3 regions of the Streptomyces sp. NPDC051243 genome follow, and region 1 is predicted to be linked to each of the others. Evidence: riboswitches for the same ligand, from Rfam matches in the RefSeq annotation. Region 1 holds a riboswitch; each other region holds the start of a gene.
What was found. A riboswitch is a leader RNA that binds a small molecule or an ion and turns the genes downstream of it on or off. The one in region 1 is predicted to bind cobalamin.
Positions count from the first base shown of each region.

Region 1 (5,357 bases):
GCCATCTCCTCGTGCCGCATCGCGATGCCGTCCTTGATGCGCGTGACGACCTCGATCCGCTCGTCGAGGCTCATCCGCGGCCAGGGCCCCTCGTCGAACGCCTTGCGCGCCACCGCGACCGCCCGGTCGACGTCGGCCGGCGAGGCGTGCGGCACACGTCCGATGACCTCTTCCGTGTGCGGCGAGATCACCTCGATGACGTCCTCGCCCAGGGGGTCGGTCAACTCCCCGCCGATGAACAGCTGTCCGTGTTCCACGAGCTCGGTCATGGCGACTGCCTCCCCGGAGCGTGCATTCCAACGATTCTGACGGCCCATCAGCTACACGGAACTGATACCAGTTCCACCTGGAGGAGTCCACGGACCGCACACAGCTCACGCCTACGCTGATCACCTCGGGAAGGGGGCAGGGAATGACCGTGCGCAAGCGCCACTGGGCGGTGTTCGGTACGTCCGTGACCGTCGCCGTGTGCGGCGGGGTGTGGATGACCTCGAACTGGGACGCCGTACGGCGCGAGAACGGGGTGTCGGTCCACCGGGAGACGAAGAGCCCGGAGGAGATCAGGAAGTACTGGACCCCCGAGCGCATACGGAATGCCGAGCCCGCCGAGATGCCGGTCTGGAACCCCTGCGAGCACTTCCCTCACCTGCTCTCGCCGGACTGCTGGTAGATGACTCGGGCTCCCATCGGAACTCGTTCTAGTTATAGTGAGCCGGTCGGCCGGAACGTGTCGCGGCGATTGGGGAGCCCATGGCGCAGGTGTACGACCACGGCGGCGGCGTCCGGTCCGTCCAGGTCCCGATCCCGGACAATCCGCTCGGCCACACCCTCGTCTACGTCGTCGACACCGACCGCGGCCCGGTGCTGATCGACACCGGCTGGGACGACCCGGCCTCCTGGGACACCCTGGCCGAGGGTCTGACGGCGTGCGGCACCGCGCCCGCCGAGATCCACGGCGTGGTGATCACCCACCACCACCCCGACCACCACGGCCTGTCCGGCAAGGTGCGCGAGGCCTCCGGCGCCTGGGTCGCGATGCACGCGGCGGACGCGGCGATCGTCCGGCGCACCCGCGCGACCCGCCCCGAGCGCTGGTTCTCCTACATGGCGGACAAGCTCACCGCGGCCGGCGCCCCCGACGCCCATGTGTCCCCCCTGCGCACCGCACGCCGCCGCGGCACCCTGCCCGGCTTCTCCCCCGCCCTGCCCGACCGTGAGATAGCCCCCGGCGAACTCCTCGACCTCCCCGGCCGCCGGCTGCGCGCGATCTGGACGCCGGGCCACACCCCCGGCCACGTCTGCCTGCACCTGGAGGAGGAGCACCCCGCCCAACTGCCCGGCCACGGCCGCCTCTTCTCCGGCGACCACCTGCTCCCCGAGATCACCCCGCACATCGGCCTCTACGAAGACCCCGACGACACCACCGTCACCGACCCCCTCGGCGACTACCTCGCCTCCCTCGAACGCGTCGGCCGGCTCACCCCCGCCGAGATCCTCCCGGCCCACCAGCACACGTTCACCGACGCGCCCGGCCGGGTCCGGGAGTTGCTGGCCCACCACGAGGAACGCCTCACCGGACTCCTGGCGTTGCTGTCCGAGCCCCTCACGCCCTGGCAGCTCGCCGAGCACATGGAGTGGAACCGGCCGTGGGAGCAGATCCCGTACGGGTCACGGAACATCGCGATCGCGGAGGCGGAGGCGCATCTGCGGCGGCTGGTGAAGCTGGGTAGGGCGGAGGCGGTGGCGGGGAGTGAGCCGGTGAGGTACGTGGCCGTCTGATGCGCGTTTTTCTGGGTGACCATGGAGCATCTTCTCGCCGAACGCGCCTGCGAGCGCATCGTCATCGACTTCGTCCACCGCCTCGATCTGGGCGAACCGGCCTCCGTCGCCGAGCTGTTCACCGAGGACGGCACCTGGGAGTGGCCGGCGGGCGAGCGGCTCGTACAGGGGCGGGATGCGCTGCGCGTGTACTTCGGATCCCGCCCCGCCGACCGTCTCTCGCGCCGCGTGATGTCCAACATCCTCGTCACGGTGACGTCCCCCGACACCGCGACGGCGACCTCGTACTTCACGACGTACCGCGTCGACGGCCACCGGGGCGACCTGATCCCGCCGGGTCCTCCGGTCCAGGTGGGAGACTACGAGGACACGTTCCGCAGGTCGCCGGACGGCGTGTGGCTGCTGTCCGCCCGGGTGCTCCATCTGGCCTTCGGCGGGCCGACCCCGCGTCCGCCTAGGCCATGAACGACCGGACCAACTCCTCCGCCTCGCCGAGCACTTCGACCTCCCGCGCAGTCATCGTCGGGTTGGCGGCGCGTCGGCGCCGGGCCTCCGTCAGGCCGTCCTCGGTGAGGTCGGAAGGGTCGGCGAGGAGGGTGGTGAGCATGGTGCGGACGGGTGCGGCGAACTGTTCGTCGGCCATGGCCACCTGCGCGAGGATCACCGCGGACATGCCCCAGTCCAGGCCGGGATCGCCCTCCTCCGCGTTGGCCCAGTCGATGACGTAGGGGCCGTCGGGAGTGAGCATCACGTTCTCCGGGTGGAGGTCCAGGTGGACCACGCGTCCGGGGAGGGCGTGCAGTTGTCGCAGGAGGCGGGCCAGGATGTCCCCGCTCTCGCGCGCGTCGATCCGTCCCGCGACGAAGGCCTCCAGCATCGTCGGCCCGTACAGCCGTTCCATGACCAGCTCGGACCGCGTGGAGTCGGCGAGCCGGACCCTCGGCACCGGGTAGCCGTGCGCGCGCAGCCGCTCCATCAGGGCGGCCTCAGCGAGTCCGTCGGCGTAGCCCTCCCGGTCTCGGCGCAGCACCCAGGCCTCGTCGATCTCGTACACGTCGGACGCGCGCCCCGAACCGAGCAGCCGTCCGACCCTCCCCGTGATCCCCATGCGCCCGAACCTACCGCCTGGCACAGCCTCCCCTCAGCCGCTTCCCTACGGGCCGGTAGAGTGACGGCGTCGTCATCACACCCGTACAGGGGGAAGCCGGTGCAAATCCGGCGCTGACCCGCAACCGTGAGCCACCCCATGGCAAGCCGGATCACCCGGTACGGATTCGTGACCGGCTCACGTGCACCGGCAACCGGCCGGAGCACGGCACCGTCGAGGTATACGGAGCCGAGCCGCCGGGGGTCTCCCCTGCGCTGCCCGGTTCCCCTGAGGGAAGGGCATCCGCCGATCATGTACGTCCGCCGCAGCGCCGCGGCCCTGGCCGCCGTCACCGTGATCGGCACGGCCACCGCCGCGCCCGCAGTCGCCGCCGACTCCTCCCCGTCCGCCTCGCCGTCCGTCACGCTCCCCGCCGGGCTGTACGGCACCGCAGACCCGACGTACGACGGTGTCTGGCGCCAGTCCCTCGCGCTGCTCGCCCAGGACACGGTGGGCGTGAAGCCGGCCGCGAAGGCCGTGGACTGGCTCACCGGGCAGCAGTGCGCCGACGGGGCATTCGCTCCGTTCCGCGCCGACGCCTCGAAGGCCTGCGACGCGAAGACGCCGGTCGACACCAACAGCACGGCCGCCGCCGTCCAGGCCCTCGCCGCGCTCGGCGGGCACGACGCCGCGACCGGCAAGGCGGTGGCGTGGCTGAAGTCCGTCCAGAACAAGGACGGCGGCTGGGGCTACACGGCGGGTGGGGCGAGCGACACCAACTCGACGTCCGTCGTGGTCGGCGCGCTGGCCGCCGCGGGCGAGGAGCCACAGAAGGTCGAGAAGGGCGGCCGGTCCGCGTACGACGCCCTGATCCTGCTCGGCCTGCCCTGCAAGGGCGACGGCGCGGGCGCCTTCGCCTTCCAGCCGGACAAGAAGGGCGACCTGGCGGCCAACGCGGACGCGACGGCGGCGGGAGTCCTCGGCGCGCTCGGCAAGGGCCTCGTGGTGAAGCCCGGCAAGCAGTCGGACGCACAGTCGGACGCGGGCTGCGCCGACGCCGGTTACCCGACCCCGCAGCAGGCCGCGGCCAACGGTGCGGCCTACCTGGCGAAGGCGGTCGCGAAGGAGGGCTACCTGAAGTCGGCCCTGCCCGGAGCCGAGGACCAGCCCGACTACGGCAACACGGCCGACGCGGTCGTCGCGATCGCCGCGCAGGGCGGCGCGGCGGCGGCGCACAAGCCCCTGCGCTGGCTGGAGCAGAACTCCTCGAAGTGGGCCGAGCAGAGCGGTCCCGCCGCCTACGCCCAGCTGATCTTCGCCGCCCACGCGACCGGCACCGACCCGCGTGCCTTCGGCGGCACGGACCTGGTCGAGAAGCTCAACGCCCAGGGCCCGGCGCCGCAGACGGCGAAGCCCGCGTCGAAGGCGACCGAGCAGCAGGACGACGACAACGGCGTCAGCGTGTGGTGGATCGTCGGCGTCGGACTGGTCGCGGGCATCGGCGTCGGCTTCCTGCTGAGCGGGCGCAACAAGGCCCGGCAGCAGTGATCCGCCGCGCCGCCACCGCGCTCCTGGCCGCGCTGGTCCTCCTGACCGTCGCGGCCCCGTCCCACGCGGCCGGCTACCGCTACTGGTCCTTCTGGGACCGCGACGGCGACACCTGGACCTACGCCACCCAGGGCCCCTCCACCGCCCGCCCCGCCGACGGCGACGTCCAGGGCTTCCGCTTCGCGGTGAGCGAGGACTCCAAGGACGCGGCCCGGCCGAGGGGTGCCGCCGTGTTCGCGGTGATCTGCGCGAGGACGCCCGCGCAGGACGGCAGGAAACGGGTCGCCCTGGTCATCGACTTCGGTACGGCGGCGGACGCCCCGTCGGGCGAGACACCACCGGCCCGCCGCACGGCATGCGCCCGCGTACCCGAGGACGCCACCACGGCAGAGGCCCTGGCCGCGGTGGCCAAGCCCCTGCGCTACGACACGAACGCCCTGCTGTGCGCGATCACCGGGTACCCGGAGACGGGGTGCGGGGAGCAGGTGGCGGGGGCGCCGGAGCCGACGGCGACGGAACAGAAGGCCGGCGAGAAGAAGGACGACGAGAAGAAGGACGACGAGAAGAAGGACGATTCGAACGAAGGCCCATCACTGGGCTTGGTGACCGGGATCGCCGTGGTGGCAGTACTGGGAGCGGCGGCGCTGTGGCAGGCACGCCGTCGGCGACATGCGTAGCGTCGTTGACATGCGTGGCTGCGGGCAGTCGTGGCGCTTGGGCGGCACCCGTCCCAAAGAGAGCGGACTACACCCCGGGGCCTGGTGGCTCTGGGCCCTGGCCCTCGGAACCGCCGCGACCCGCACCACCAACCCCCTCCTCCTCACCCTCCTCATAGCGACCTCCGCCTACGTCGTGGCGACCTGCCGCCCCAACGCCCCCTGGGCCCGCTCCTACACCGCCTTCGTCAAACTCGCCCTGGCCGTCCTCCTCATCCGCCTCGCCT
Region 1 covers NZ_JBITES010000016.1:227,842-233,198, forward strand. The annotation lists gene ACIBAG_RS35235 (aldehyde dehydrogenase) at 1-269, opposite strand, end outside; gene ACIBAG_RS35240 (hypothetical protein) at 413-670, shown strand; gene ACIBAG_RS35245 (MBL fold metallo-hydrolase) at 751-1,779, shown strand; gene ACIBAG_RS35250 (nuclear transport factor 2 family protein) at 1,801-2,244, shown strand; gene ACIBAG_RS35255 (phosphotransferase) at 2,234-2,887, opposite strand; cobalamin riboswitch at 2,943-3,065, shown strand; gene ACIBAG_RS35260 (prenyltransferase/squalene oxidase repeat-containing protein) at 3,179-4,414, shown strand; gene ACIBAG_RS35265 (SCO2322 family protein) at 4,411-5,091, shown strand; gene ACIBAG_RS35270 (energy-coupling factor transporter transmembrane component T) at 5,102-5,357, shown strand, end outside.

Region 2 (5,357 bases), on a different contig from region 1:
GGGTGGTGAAGGCGAACAGCAGCACCCCGAGGGAGGCGGCCGAGGTGCGCAGCAGCAGTTCCCCGGCCCGCAGCCCACCGTCGTCGGCGAGGGACACGAAGCCCTCGGGCCCGCCGACCTGGACGAGCAGGGTGAGCGCTCCGGTCACGCAGAAGCCCAGGGGCACACGGTAGGCACGCCACAGCCGCCGCGCGGGCACCCCCGCCGGGCCCAGCAGCACGGCGAGGGCGGTGACCAGGACCAGTGCGGCGCCCGGCCAGGGCGGCAGCGAGATCGCGAGCACGGTGAGGCCGAGCCCGAGCACCGCCTTGTCCACGGGATGGCGGCGGCGCCAGCGACTGCTGTGCGCCGCCGCGTCGATCGGCAGCACGCGCGGTCAGTCCTGTTCGGGGTGGGTCTTCCCGGCCGTGCCGCTGGGCACGCTCTCCCGCTCCCGCTCCAGCGCCCGCTGCTCACCCTGCCGCCGGCCGCGGTGCAGGCCGAAGTAGTAGGCGAGGACACCGGCGCCGAGGGCGGCCTGGAGGGAGAACAGGGCCGACTCGATCTCACCGGACGGCGGTTCGTACAGCGGGGTGAACCACGGTTCGTAGTCCGGCTCGAGCTCGGTGATGGCCGTCTCTGCCTCGCCGTCGGCGCCTGTGAACGGCTCCTTCTTGTGGTCGCCGAGGCCGAGCGCGAGCGGCAGCACGGCGAGCGCGGCCACCACGAGCAGCAGCAGGAGGTTGATCTTCGTGTTCTTCTTCATCGGGCCACCGCCTCGGTCTCGGTCCCGGACCGCTTCTTGGTCAGGAGCACGCCCAGCCGGGTCAGTTCACCCTTGCTGGACTGCACCAGCAGCCGCATCACGAGCACGGTGAGCAGCCCTTCGCTCACCGCGAGCGGGAGCTGGGTGACGGCGAAGATGGACCCGAACTTGCCGAGCGCGCCCAGGAATCCGCTGCTCGGGTCGGGGAAGGCGAGCGCCAGCTGGACGCTGGTGACGCAGTACGTGGACAGGTCGGCGACGAACGCCCCGAAGAACACGGCGACCATCAGCGGCACGTCGTACCGCCGCAGCAGTCTGTAGACCGCGTACCCGGCCCAGGGTCCGACGATCGCCATCGAGAAGACGTTGGCGCCGAGCGTGGTCAGGCCGCCGTGGGCGAGCAGCAGCGCCTGGAAGAGCAGGGTGATGGTGCCCAGGACCGCCATGATCGGCGGCCGGAACAGGATGGCGCCGAGGCCGGTGCCGGTGGGGTGCGAGCAACTGCCGGTGACGGAGGGCAGCTTCAGCGCGGACAGGACGAACGTGAAGGCTCCGGAGGCGCCGAGAAGCAGTGTGCTCTCGGGGTGCTCCCTGACCTCACGGGTGAGTGAACGGACTCCGTGGACGACGAACGGCGCGGACGCGACGCCCCAGGCGACGGCGTGCGCCGGAGGCAGGAAACCCTCGGCTATGTGCATGGCTCAGCAGACCCTCTCCAGCACCTCGTGGATGGTTGACGCGCCTTGGCCGGTCTCCTGGCTGACGGGTACCACCGCCCGTGCTCCGCCTTCCCGGGTCACAAGTACCCAGTGGCTGCCCGTCAAGGGCTGGAGCCGGACTTCCCGATTCACAGTGGCGAGGGCCGCACCGGCATCACACCGGATTTCCCGTTCACCAAGGCGTGGTGACAGTAGTGCCCGCACAGGGTGGCTGACAAGCGCGCCTCGGGGGCGTGAAAGTGGCGTTCGCGCGCCGTGCGCGCATCTCGTCGGCCGCCCTGGAGAGCCATGCGCGCGTCTCGTTGGTTGAGATTTCATATACTCTGTTAGATCAAGTAAGGCTTGCCTTATATGCTGATGCGGCCCCTTCGCTCCGGCGTGCAGGGGATTCAGAGCGTTTCCTCCCGCACGACAGGACCCCCCATGCGCACGACCTCCCGCGGCCTTCTCGCGGTGCTTGCCCTCAGCCCTCTTCTGGCCGGCTGTTTCGTGGCCGGCGAGGGAGGCCCGGGCACCAGTGCCGGAGGTGGATCGACACAACGGCTGAGGGTGGCGCTCGCCGTTCCGCCCGTGCAGGCCCTGTCGCCGTACAGCAACGACGCCACCGTGCTGAGCAAGCTGTCCGTCGCCGAAGGCCTCACCGCCCTGGACAAGAACGGCGCCGCAGCTCCCGCGCTGGCGAAGTCCTGGAAGCGGACCAACCCCACCACCTGGACCTTCGAACTGCGCAAGGCCACCTTCCAGGACGGCACGCAGGTCACCGCCGAGTCCGTCGTCAACGCGCTCGACCACGCGGACGCCGCAACGCCCAAGCCCCGCGTCCTCAGTGACGTCACCCTCACCGCGAAGGCCGAGGACACCGACACCGTCACCATCAGCACCAAGGCCGCCGACCCGGTGCTCCCGCTGCGGCTGGCCAGCCCCGCGCTGGCCGTCCTCTCCGCCAAGGCGTACGGCAAGGACGGCGCGGTCAGCCCGGTCGGCACCGGAACCGGCCCTTTCAAGGTCACGAAGCTCACCGGCAAGTCCAAGGCCGCACTGGACCGTTACGACGGCTACTGGGGCGGCAAGGCCAAGGCGCCCGGCATCGACGTCACCTGGATAGCCGACGGCACCGCCCGCGCCAACGCCCTGCGCTCCGGCGACGTCGACATCGCCGAGTGGATCCCCACGGCCCAGGCCAAGCTGCTGGACGACAAGACCCGTCACGAAGTGCCGTCCGTACGGACCGACAGCCTCGTCCTCAACACCGGCAGCGGCCTGTTCACCGATCCGTCGCTGCGCGCGGCAGCGCGTGAGGCCGTGGACGGTTCCGCGCTCGTCGACTCGGTCTTCGGCGGGTACGCCGACCCCGCGCAGGGCCTGTTCGGACCCGCCGTGTCCTGGGCGGCCGACAAGCGCGTCGACGTCACCGGCCGCGCCAAGCCCGCGACACCCGCACAGGTCAAGGAGGGGACGAAGGGCAAGACCCTGCGCCTGGCCACCTACACCAACCGCGCCGAACTCCCCGAGGCCGCCACCGTGCTGCAGCAGCAGCTGGAGAAGGCCGGGTTCACCGTCGAGCAGGACGTGCGCGAGTACACGCAGATGGAGGCCGACCTCCTCGCCGGCAAGTACGACGCGCTCGTCTTCTCCAGGGTGACGCTCCTCGACACCGGCGACGCCGTCGCCTACCTGGCTAGCGACTTCACGAGTGACGGTGTGTACAACATCGCCCGTCTGAAGGACGCCAGGGTGGACCAGGCCGTCAAGTCCGCCGCCGAGGAAGGCGACACGACGAAGCGACAGCAGAAGATCATGGCCGCCGAGGCGCAGATCCTGCGCACCGACGCCGTCGTGCCGCTAGTCCACGAGAAGGTCGTCCAGGGCATCGCCAGAGATGTCGAGGGTGTGCTCCTCGACCCTCGTGAGCGCTCCCTGATCGACGTCGACACCCACCTGAAGTAGCGGCCGATGAGCGTCACGTCGGTCGGCACCGAGACCGGTCCGTCCCGATGGCGGGCCGGCCTCGGCCGCCTCGCCGCCGGGGCCGCGCTGCTGACGGCCGTCGCCCTGCTGCCCTGGCTGTCCGGCAACGACCCCGCACTGACCGTCCTGCGCGCCCGCTCCGCCGACCAGAACCCCACGCCCGCCCAGCTGGCCGCCGTTCGGGAGCAACTGGGCCTGGACGAGGGGCCGTTCGCGCATCTCGCGCACTGGCTGGGCGGGCTGCCCCGGGGCGACGCCGGTACATCCTGGGTGTCGGGCGAAGCGGTCCTGCCCCAGGTGACGAGCGCCTTTGCGGTCTCCGTCACGCTGATGCTCGGCGCGCTTGTCGTCACCATCGCCGTCGCCGCGCTGGTCAGCGCCCGCACCCTGTACCTCGGCTCCCGGAGACGGCTGCACCGGGGGAGCGGCGCCATCGGTGTCGCCGTCCTCGCGGCGCTGCCCAAGTTCCTGCTCGCCTCACTTCTCGCCACCGTGTGCGGGGTGTGGCTGGGCTGGTTCCCCTCCAGCGGGTGGGAAGGGCCGCCGTCGATGGTGCTGCCCTCGCTCGCCCTCGGCGTGCCGTCCGGGGCGATGATCGGCGGTCTGCTCGACCAGTCGCTGCCCGCCGCCTTCAACGAACCGTGGGCCCGCACCTGGCACGCCTACGGATTCGCGCCCGGGCACGTCGCCCGGCACGCGCTGCGGCGCACGCTGGCCGGTGTGCTCCCGCAACTCCTGCCGACCGTCGTGGGGTTGGTCGGCGGTGCCGTCGCGGTGGAGAAGATCTTCAACATTCCGGGGCTCGGCCGCCTCGCCCTGGACGCCGCCATCGCCCAGGACCTCCCGCCCCTGCAGACCGCGACCCTGGTCCTGGTCCTGCTCGGCACCGCCGCCGGCCTGCTCATCCAGGCCCTGCGCCGCGCGCTGCTCGGCCCCGCCCTGCGGGACGGCGCCCTGCCCGCCCTGCATCCGCCGGCCCTCCCGCGAGGGCAATTCACCCGCTGGGCCGCCGGAGCCTGTGCCGCTGCCCTGCTCATCATGGTCGTCGCCGGACTGCTGAGGGATCCCCTGCACGTGGACACCGCGGCCCGACTGCTCCCGCCCTCGGCCGCGCACCCGCTGGGCACGGACGCGCTCGGCCGTGATCTGCTGGCCCGGTTGGGCCACGGGGCGCTGCGGACGGTGGGCGTGGCGCTCGCGGTGACCGCGGTCTGCACACTCACCGGGCTGCTGCTGGGCATGGCGGCACAGGTCGGGGCGGGCCTGACGGAAGTGGTCTCGACGATGCCGGCGGTCCTCGCCGGACTGCTGACCACCGCGGTGACCGGCCCGTCGGCCTGGGGTGCCGCGCTGGCGGTCTGCCTGGTCGGCTGGACCCCCTACGCCGCCCAGGCCGCGGCCCTGCTCGAACAGGAACGGGCCAGCGGCCACATGCTCGCGTCCCTCTCCTTCGGGGCCGGCCCGGGCTATCTGCTGCGCCACCACTTCCTGCCCGCCGTACTGCCCGGCGTCCTGCGCAACGCCCTCCTGCGCCTGCCCACCACCGTCCTCGTCCTCGCCTCCCTCGGCTTCCTCGGCCTGGGCGAGCAGCCGCCCACCGCGGAATGGGGTCGCCTGCTGTCGGAGAACCAGCCGTACGTGGAACTGGCGCCCTGGACCGTACTCGGCCCGGCCTGCGCACTCGTCCTGCTCTCCGTCCTCGCCATGTCCGGCACGGCATCGCGACGGAGCCGACCCACGGGTGACCGCCGGCGGGCGGGTCGGCGAGTCCTGAACAGGCCAAGCGCGCAGAAGCCGCCTGCTCTGCCTCTCTCCGCCTCGTAGGCGGAACCGCCGTGGTGCGTGTACTGGCCGGTGCCGGCGGATGGTGCGCGCCGTGAATAGCCGTTGATGCATCAATCTGGCTTGATGTACCTTCGGGGTGT
Region 2 covers NZ_JBITES010000010.1:372,483-377,839, forward strand. The annotation lists gene cbiQ (cobalt ECF transporter T component CbiQ) at 1-370, opposite strand, end outside; gene ACIBAG_RS26775 (energy-coupling factor ABC transporter substrate-binding protein) at 377-745, opposite strand; gene ACIBAG_RS26780 (energy-coupling factor ABC transporter permease) at 742-1,443, opposite strand; cobalamin riboswitch at 1,473-1,659, opposite strand; gene ACIBAG_RS26785 (ABC transporter substrate-binding protein) at 1,888-3,411, shown strand; gene ACIBAG_RS26790 (ABC transporter permease subunit) at 3,418-5,256, shown strand; gene ACIBAG_RS26795 (metalloregulator ArsR/SmtB family transcription factor) at 5,356-5,357, shown strand, end outside.
Region 2: linked by a shared signal. The riboswitch ahead of ACIBAG_RS26780 (energy-coupling factor ABC transporter permease) and the one ahead of ACIBAG_RS35260 (prenyltransferase/squalene oxidase repeat-containing protein) in region 1 are both predicted to bind cobalamin.

Region 3 (5,357 bases), on a different contig from region 1:
TCAGACACTCGTCCGCCTTCAACAGTCCGTCGGGAGGCTTGTGGCCCCGGCCTTTCACCTTCACACCGGTGAGAGATACGACGCGCAGCCGGTCCCTCAAGTCATCCGGACCGCAGAGCGTGGCGCCCGACGCATGCGCGACAGCATGCAGCAGCCGCCCGCCGTCCGGCGAGAAGTCCAGGGTCAGTGAGTCCTCGGCATCCAGCGGCGAGTCCCACTGCCACCTCTGCGCCGGGATCCGGTCCGTGTCCAAGGGACCCGTCAGATCCCAGATCCGAACCGTCCCGCCCGCCGACGCGGCCGCGGCCTTGCGCCCGTCGTCACTGACCGCCACCTCGTCGGCCGCGGCCGGTGGATCCGGCAGCCTCACGCTCCTGGGTGCGTCGCCGAGGAGGTCGGTCACGACGTACACCTGCTGGCCCACGTCCGTTCCCTCGTGCCGCACCACCATCCGGCGACCGTCCGCCGAGGCCGCCAGCTGCAGCACTCTCCCCGTGGGGAAGATGCGGTGTGCTGAGCGCAGCGAGGAGAGCTCGAACCCCTGGCGGGTCAACGCCGCCCGTGCCGCCGCGCTGCTGCTGGTGGTGCGGCCCGCAGACAGCGCGAAGAGGGCGGCGTCGACCGGATTGCTCTCCGCGCCGGCCTGCGCGTGCCCGGCGAGAATCCGCGCGGCTTCGTCCTTGTCCCGCCGGCCGTCCTCGTCGATGAGCTGGTAAAGCCCGAAGGAGAGCCCGACAGCCAGCACCGTCAGACACGCGACCAACGCGACCCCGGTCCGCCCCCGCCGCACCGACCGCCTCCGCTGCAGCCGGCTGAGGCGCACGAACTCCGTCTCCTCGGCCGAGACTTCGTCCGGTCGCTGAGCCGTCCATGTCCTGGCCGCCGCCAACTCCTGCTGCCGCAGGAGCAGATCGGGGTCTCGTCCGCCCTCCTCCCACTCCCGCATCCGTGTGCGCAGCCTCTCGAGCCACACGATGAAGTCCCGCGACTCGTCCAGCCAACCCCGCAGAGTGGGCCACTGCCGCAGCAGCGCCTCGTGGGCCAGGGCCACCGTCTCCCGGCCGGAGCTGTCGCGGGCGATGACCAGGAGGCGGGTGGCGGCCAGGGCCTGGGCGGCGGTGCGCAGTTCGGGCGGGAGGTGGTCGAAGGCGCGGGCCACGCGGGCGTACTCCTTGCCCTTGACCGGCCGGGCAAGTCGTTCGAAGAGGCGGCGGGCGACCGTCTCGTCGGGGCCGCCCGGTGCCTTGCACACCTGCGCCAACTGCTGGTCGGCATAGCGGGACAGCGCGCCCTCGACCCGGCCGATCTCCCGGTACGCGGCATGGGTGAGGCGGCCGTGCGTCTGCCGCTCCCACAGCTCGGCGAGCGCGAACTCCACCAGGGGCAGAGCGCCGGGCTCGCCGCCCGCGTCGGAGACGATCAGTTCCGCCAGGCCGGGCTCGAACTCCACGCCGGGGACCGTGTCGACGGGGCGGCGCACCACCTCGTCGAGCTGGGCCGGGGTCATCGGCGCGACCATCTGGACGGTGCCGCTCAAGGCCTCCGCCCGGCCGTCGGCGACCAGTTCCTCGAGGGAGGCCGAGCGCAGGGTGGCCAGGATGTGCAGGCGGCGGCCGGCCGGGTGGACGGCGCGGGTCATCGGCAGGAGGACATCCAGCAGGGCGCGGGCGTCGGCGGGGCGTGCCCCGACGGTCTCCTCGAACTGGTCGAGAAGGATCACATGGCCCCGGGGACCGGCCTCGTCCAGGAGACGGGCACCGAGCAGTACGGCCGTCTCCCTGCCCCGGGTGGTGGCCGTGGCGGCGTCCAGTCGCCCCGCCAGCCGCTGTGTGCTCGGGAACTGTCCGGCGAGCGCCTCTGCCAGTGTCCGTACCGGATCCGTCTCCGGTTGCCCCACGAAGTCCGTCACGGTCAGGCCCGCCGCCCGCAGCAACGGCAGTACGCCGGCCCGCACCAGTGACGACTTACCCACCCCGGACGCCCCGGCGACCGGGACGAAGGCGTGGGCGCGGACCGCCTCCGCGATGCGCGCGCTGTCGTCGCGTCGGGCGAAGAAGAGGGCCGCGTCCTGTTCGCGGAACGGTTCCAGGCCTCGGAACGGGCTGGGGCGCAGGTCCGGTTCCAGGCCGAGCAGCAGAGCGGTCGGGATGAGGTACGCGGTGCGCGCGCCGGAGCCGACATCCGCGGCCACGGTCATGCCGACCACGCCGCCCTGCTCGGTGTCCCACACGGGCGCCCCGCTGAAGCCCTGGCCGATCGCCGGGCCGTGCGGCGTCTCCTGGGCCTCCATGGACGTCCAGCCCTTGCCGACCGGCGCGCGGAGCCGGCCGCACACCCAGACCCCGTGGTCGTCGGTGCGCAGCGGGAAGCCCAGCACTCGGAACGGGTGGTCCCACACGGCCGTACCGCCCGCGAAGCGCACCGGGGCGGTGCCCGGGACGGGCTCGGCCAGGGACAGCAGGGCGATGTCGCCGCTGCCGTCCTCGGTGACCGCACGCCAGTGCGTGACCGTCGCCCGGACCTGGGCGGAGGACGGCGTCAGGAGAGGGAAGTCGATGGTCACGGGAGCGGCGGGCGGGGCCGGTTCGGCCGCGTCCAGGCCGAGCGCGTCCGCCACCACGTGGGCGCAGGTGCACAGCGTTCGCTCGGCGATCAGAAAGCCGCAGCCGGTGACCCGGCCGTCCTCGCCCCAGAACCGTGCGATGCCCCGCGGAAGTTCGTCGTCAGCGCTCGCCATCACGCTGCCCCGGCACGCCCGAGCCGACGGGATTCGCCCACTCCATGCTCACGGTGAAGTGGGCCTCCGTGGAACCCCGTGCCACCACGACCCCCGCCTCGGCGCTGAGCGTGATGCCGAACTCCACGGTCACCGATTCCGGCGGTCGCGGCAGCTCCCGGGCATGGTCCACGACCGCGCCGAGGGCGGGACGCACCCGGGCGAGCGCCTGTTGGAGGGTCTCGGCCGCTCCCGCCACGACACCGCCGCGGGAAACCCGCTGCACCCCGGCCGGCCCGTCCCCGGCCACCTCCAGCAGCACGACCTGCCCGTCGTCCAGCAGCATCTCGCCCACGTACGCCACGACCCCGGCCCTCCCCCTCGGCTGCGTGTCATCTCGATCCCGTATTGCAGGACTTCACGAACAGGGCCGCAAGGCACTGCCCCGGAGTCAGCTCATGTGGGTGAGCGCACGGTGACGAAGGGGGGTGTGAAGGGGCACGCCCGCTCGGCGGTGTGGGGTTGTGCACACTCCCCCACCGCAGGTCAAAGGCAAGTTGACGCCCCTTCCAACCCCGTGGTGGACTGCCGGAGCCATGTACGACGGCAGGAGAGGAAGCCGGTGTGAGTCCGGCGCGGTCCCGCCACTGTCACCGGGGTAGATAGCCCCGGGAGCCAGGAACTCTCGCCGTCGGTCTCGTCGAACCAGGGCGTGGACACCCTGAGTGAGGACATAACGCGATGCTCGCCTGCCGATCGACATGCAGTGTCAGACCCTCGTCTGAACCGACGGTCGGCTGACCCCGATGCGTGCCGATCGCGTCTTCGCGTACGGCGCCGCCGCCGGACTTCTCGGTGATCTGCTGCTCGGCGATCCGCGTCGCGGGCATCCGGTCGCCGCGTTCGGGCGGGCCGCCGGGGCCGTGGAGAAGGTGTTGTGGCGGGAGCACCGGGGGTGGGGCGCGCTGCACACCGCCGTGTGTGCGGGGGGCGCCGTGGCGCTCGGTGCCGTGGCGCAGCGGGTCGTACGTCCGTCCCGTGCCGCCTCCGTCGCGCTGACCGCCGCCGCCACCTGGGCCGTTGTCGGCGGGACCTCGCTCGCGCGGGAGGCCCGGAGTATCGGGCGGGCCCTGGAGGCGGGGGACGTGGCGGCGGCCCGTGAGCGGCTGCCGCATCTGTGCGGGCGGGATCCGCAGGCGCTGGATGCCGACGGGATCGCGCGGGCCGTGGTCGAGTCCGTCGCCGAGAACACCTCCGACGCGGTGGTGGGCGCCCTCGTGTGGGGGGCCGTCGCCGGTGTGCCGGGGCTGGTCGGGTTCCGGGCCGTGAACACGCTGGACGCCATGGTGGGGCACAAGTCGCCCCGGTATAGGCGGTACGGGTGGGCTTCGGCTCGCCTCGACGACGTGGCCGGCTGGCCGGGGGCGCGGCTGACCGCCGTGCTCGCCGTCGTCGCCGGAGGTGATCCGCGGGGTGCCGTGCGCGCCTGGCGTGCCGACGCCGACCGGCATCCGAGCCCCAACGCCGGGCCCGTGGAGGCCTCGTTCGCGGGGGCGCTCGGGGTTCGGCTCGGCGGGACCCTGTCGTACGGCGGGCGGGTCGAGCACCGGCCCGTGCTCAACGGGGCGGGGCGGACCGTCGCCGTCCACGACATCGAGCGGGCAGTACGGCTGTCCAGGCGCGTCGGGTGGCTCGCGCTCGGCGCCTGTGTCGCCGCGCGCCGGATCGTGAAGGGGCGTACGTCATGACGGGCGGAGGGCTTCTCGTCGCCGGCACCACCTCCGACGCCGGCAAGAGCGTCGTCACCGCCGGGATCTGCCGGTGGCTGGTGCGGCAGGGGGTGAAAGTCGCGCCCTTCAAGGCGCAGAACATGTCCCTCAACTCGTTCGTGACCCGCGAGGGCGCGGAGATCGGACGGGCTCAGGCCATGCAGGCGCAGGCCTGCCGGGTGGAGCCGACCGCGCTGATGAATCCCGTGCTGCTCAAGCCGGGTGGTGAGCAGAGCAGTCAGGTCGTGCTGCTCGGGAAGCCGGTCGGGGAGCTCAGTGCGCGCGGCTATCACGGGGGGCGGCAGCAGAAGTTGCTCGGGACCGTGCTCGACTGTCTCGCCGAACTCCGGGACACCTACGACGCGGTGATCTGTGAGGGGGCGGGGAGCCCGGCTGAGATCAACCTCAGGCGGACCGACATCGTGAACATGGGCATAGCACGCAATGCCGGGCTGCCCGTGCTCGTGGTCGGGGACATCGACCGCGGCGGCGTGTTCGCCTCCTTCTTCGGGACCGTCGCGCTGCTTTCGCCGGAGGACCAGAGGCTTGTCGCCGGGTTCCTCGTGAACAAGTTCCGCGGGGACGTGTCCCTCCTGGAACCCGGCCTCGACATGCTCCGCGGGCTCACCGGACGCCGCACCTACGGCGTCCTGCCCTTCCGGCACGGCCTCGGCATCGACGAGGAGGACGGGATGGGGGTCCCCCCGCTCGGGCGAAGCCGAGAGTGGGGGAGGGTCTCCCTGCGGGGGACGGTGCGGGAGTCGAACGTCGCCCCGCCCGTCGGGGAGGACGTGCTGCGCGTCGCCGTGTGCGCGATTCCGCTGATGTCCAACTTCACCGACGTGGACGCCCTCGCCGCCGAACCCGGTGTC
Region 3 covers NZ_JBITES010000006.1:451,686-457,042, reverse strand. The annotation lists gene ACIBAG_RS18315 (trypsin-like peptidase domain-containing protein) at 1-2,737, opposite strand, end outside; gene ACIBAG_RS18310 (CU044_2847 family protein) at 2,724-3,080, opposite strand; cobalamin riboswitch at 3,280-3,422, shown strand; gene ACIBAG_RS18305 (cobalamin biosynthesis protein) at 3,523-4,464, shown strand; gene ACIBAG_RS18300 (cobyric acid synthase) at 4,461-5,357, shown strand, end outside.
Region 3: linked by a shared signal. The riboswitch ahead of ACIBAG_RS18305 (cobalamin biosynthesis protein) and the one ahead of ACIBAG_RS35260 (prenyltransferase/squalene oxidase repeat-containing protein) in region 1 are both predicted to bind cobalamin.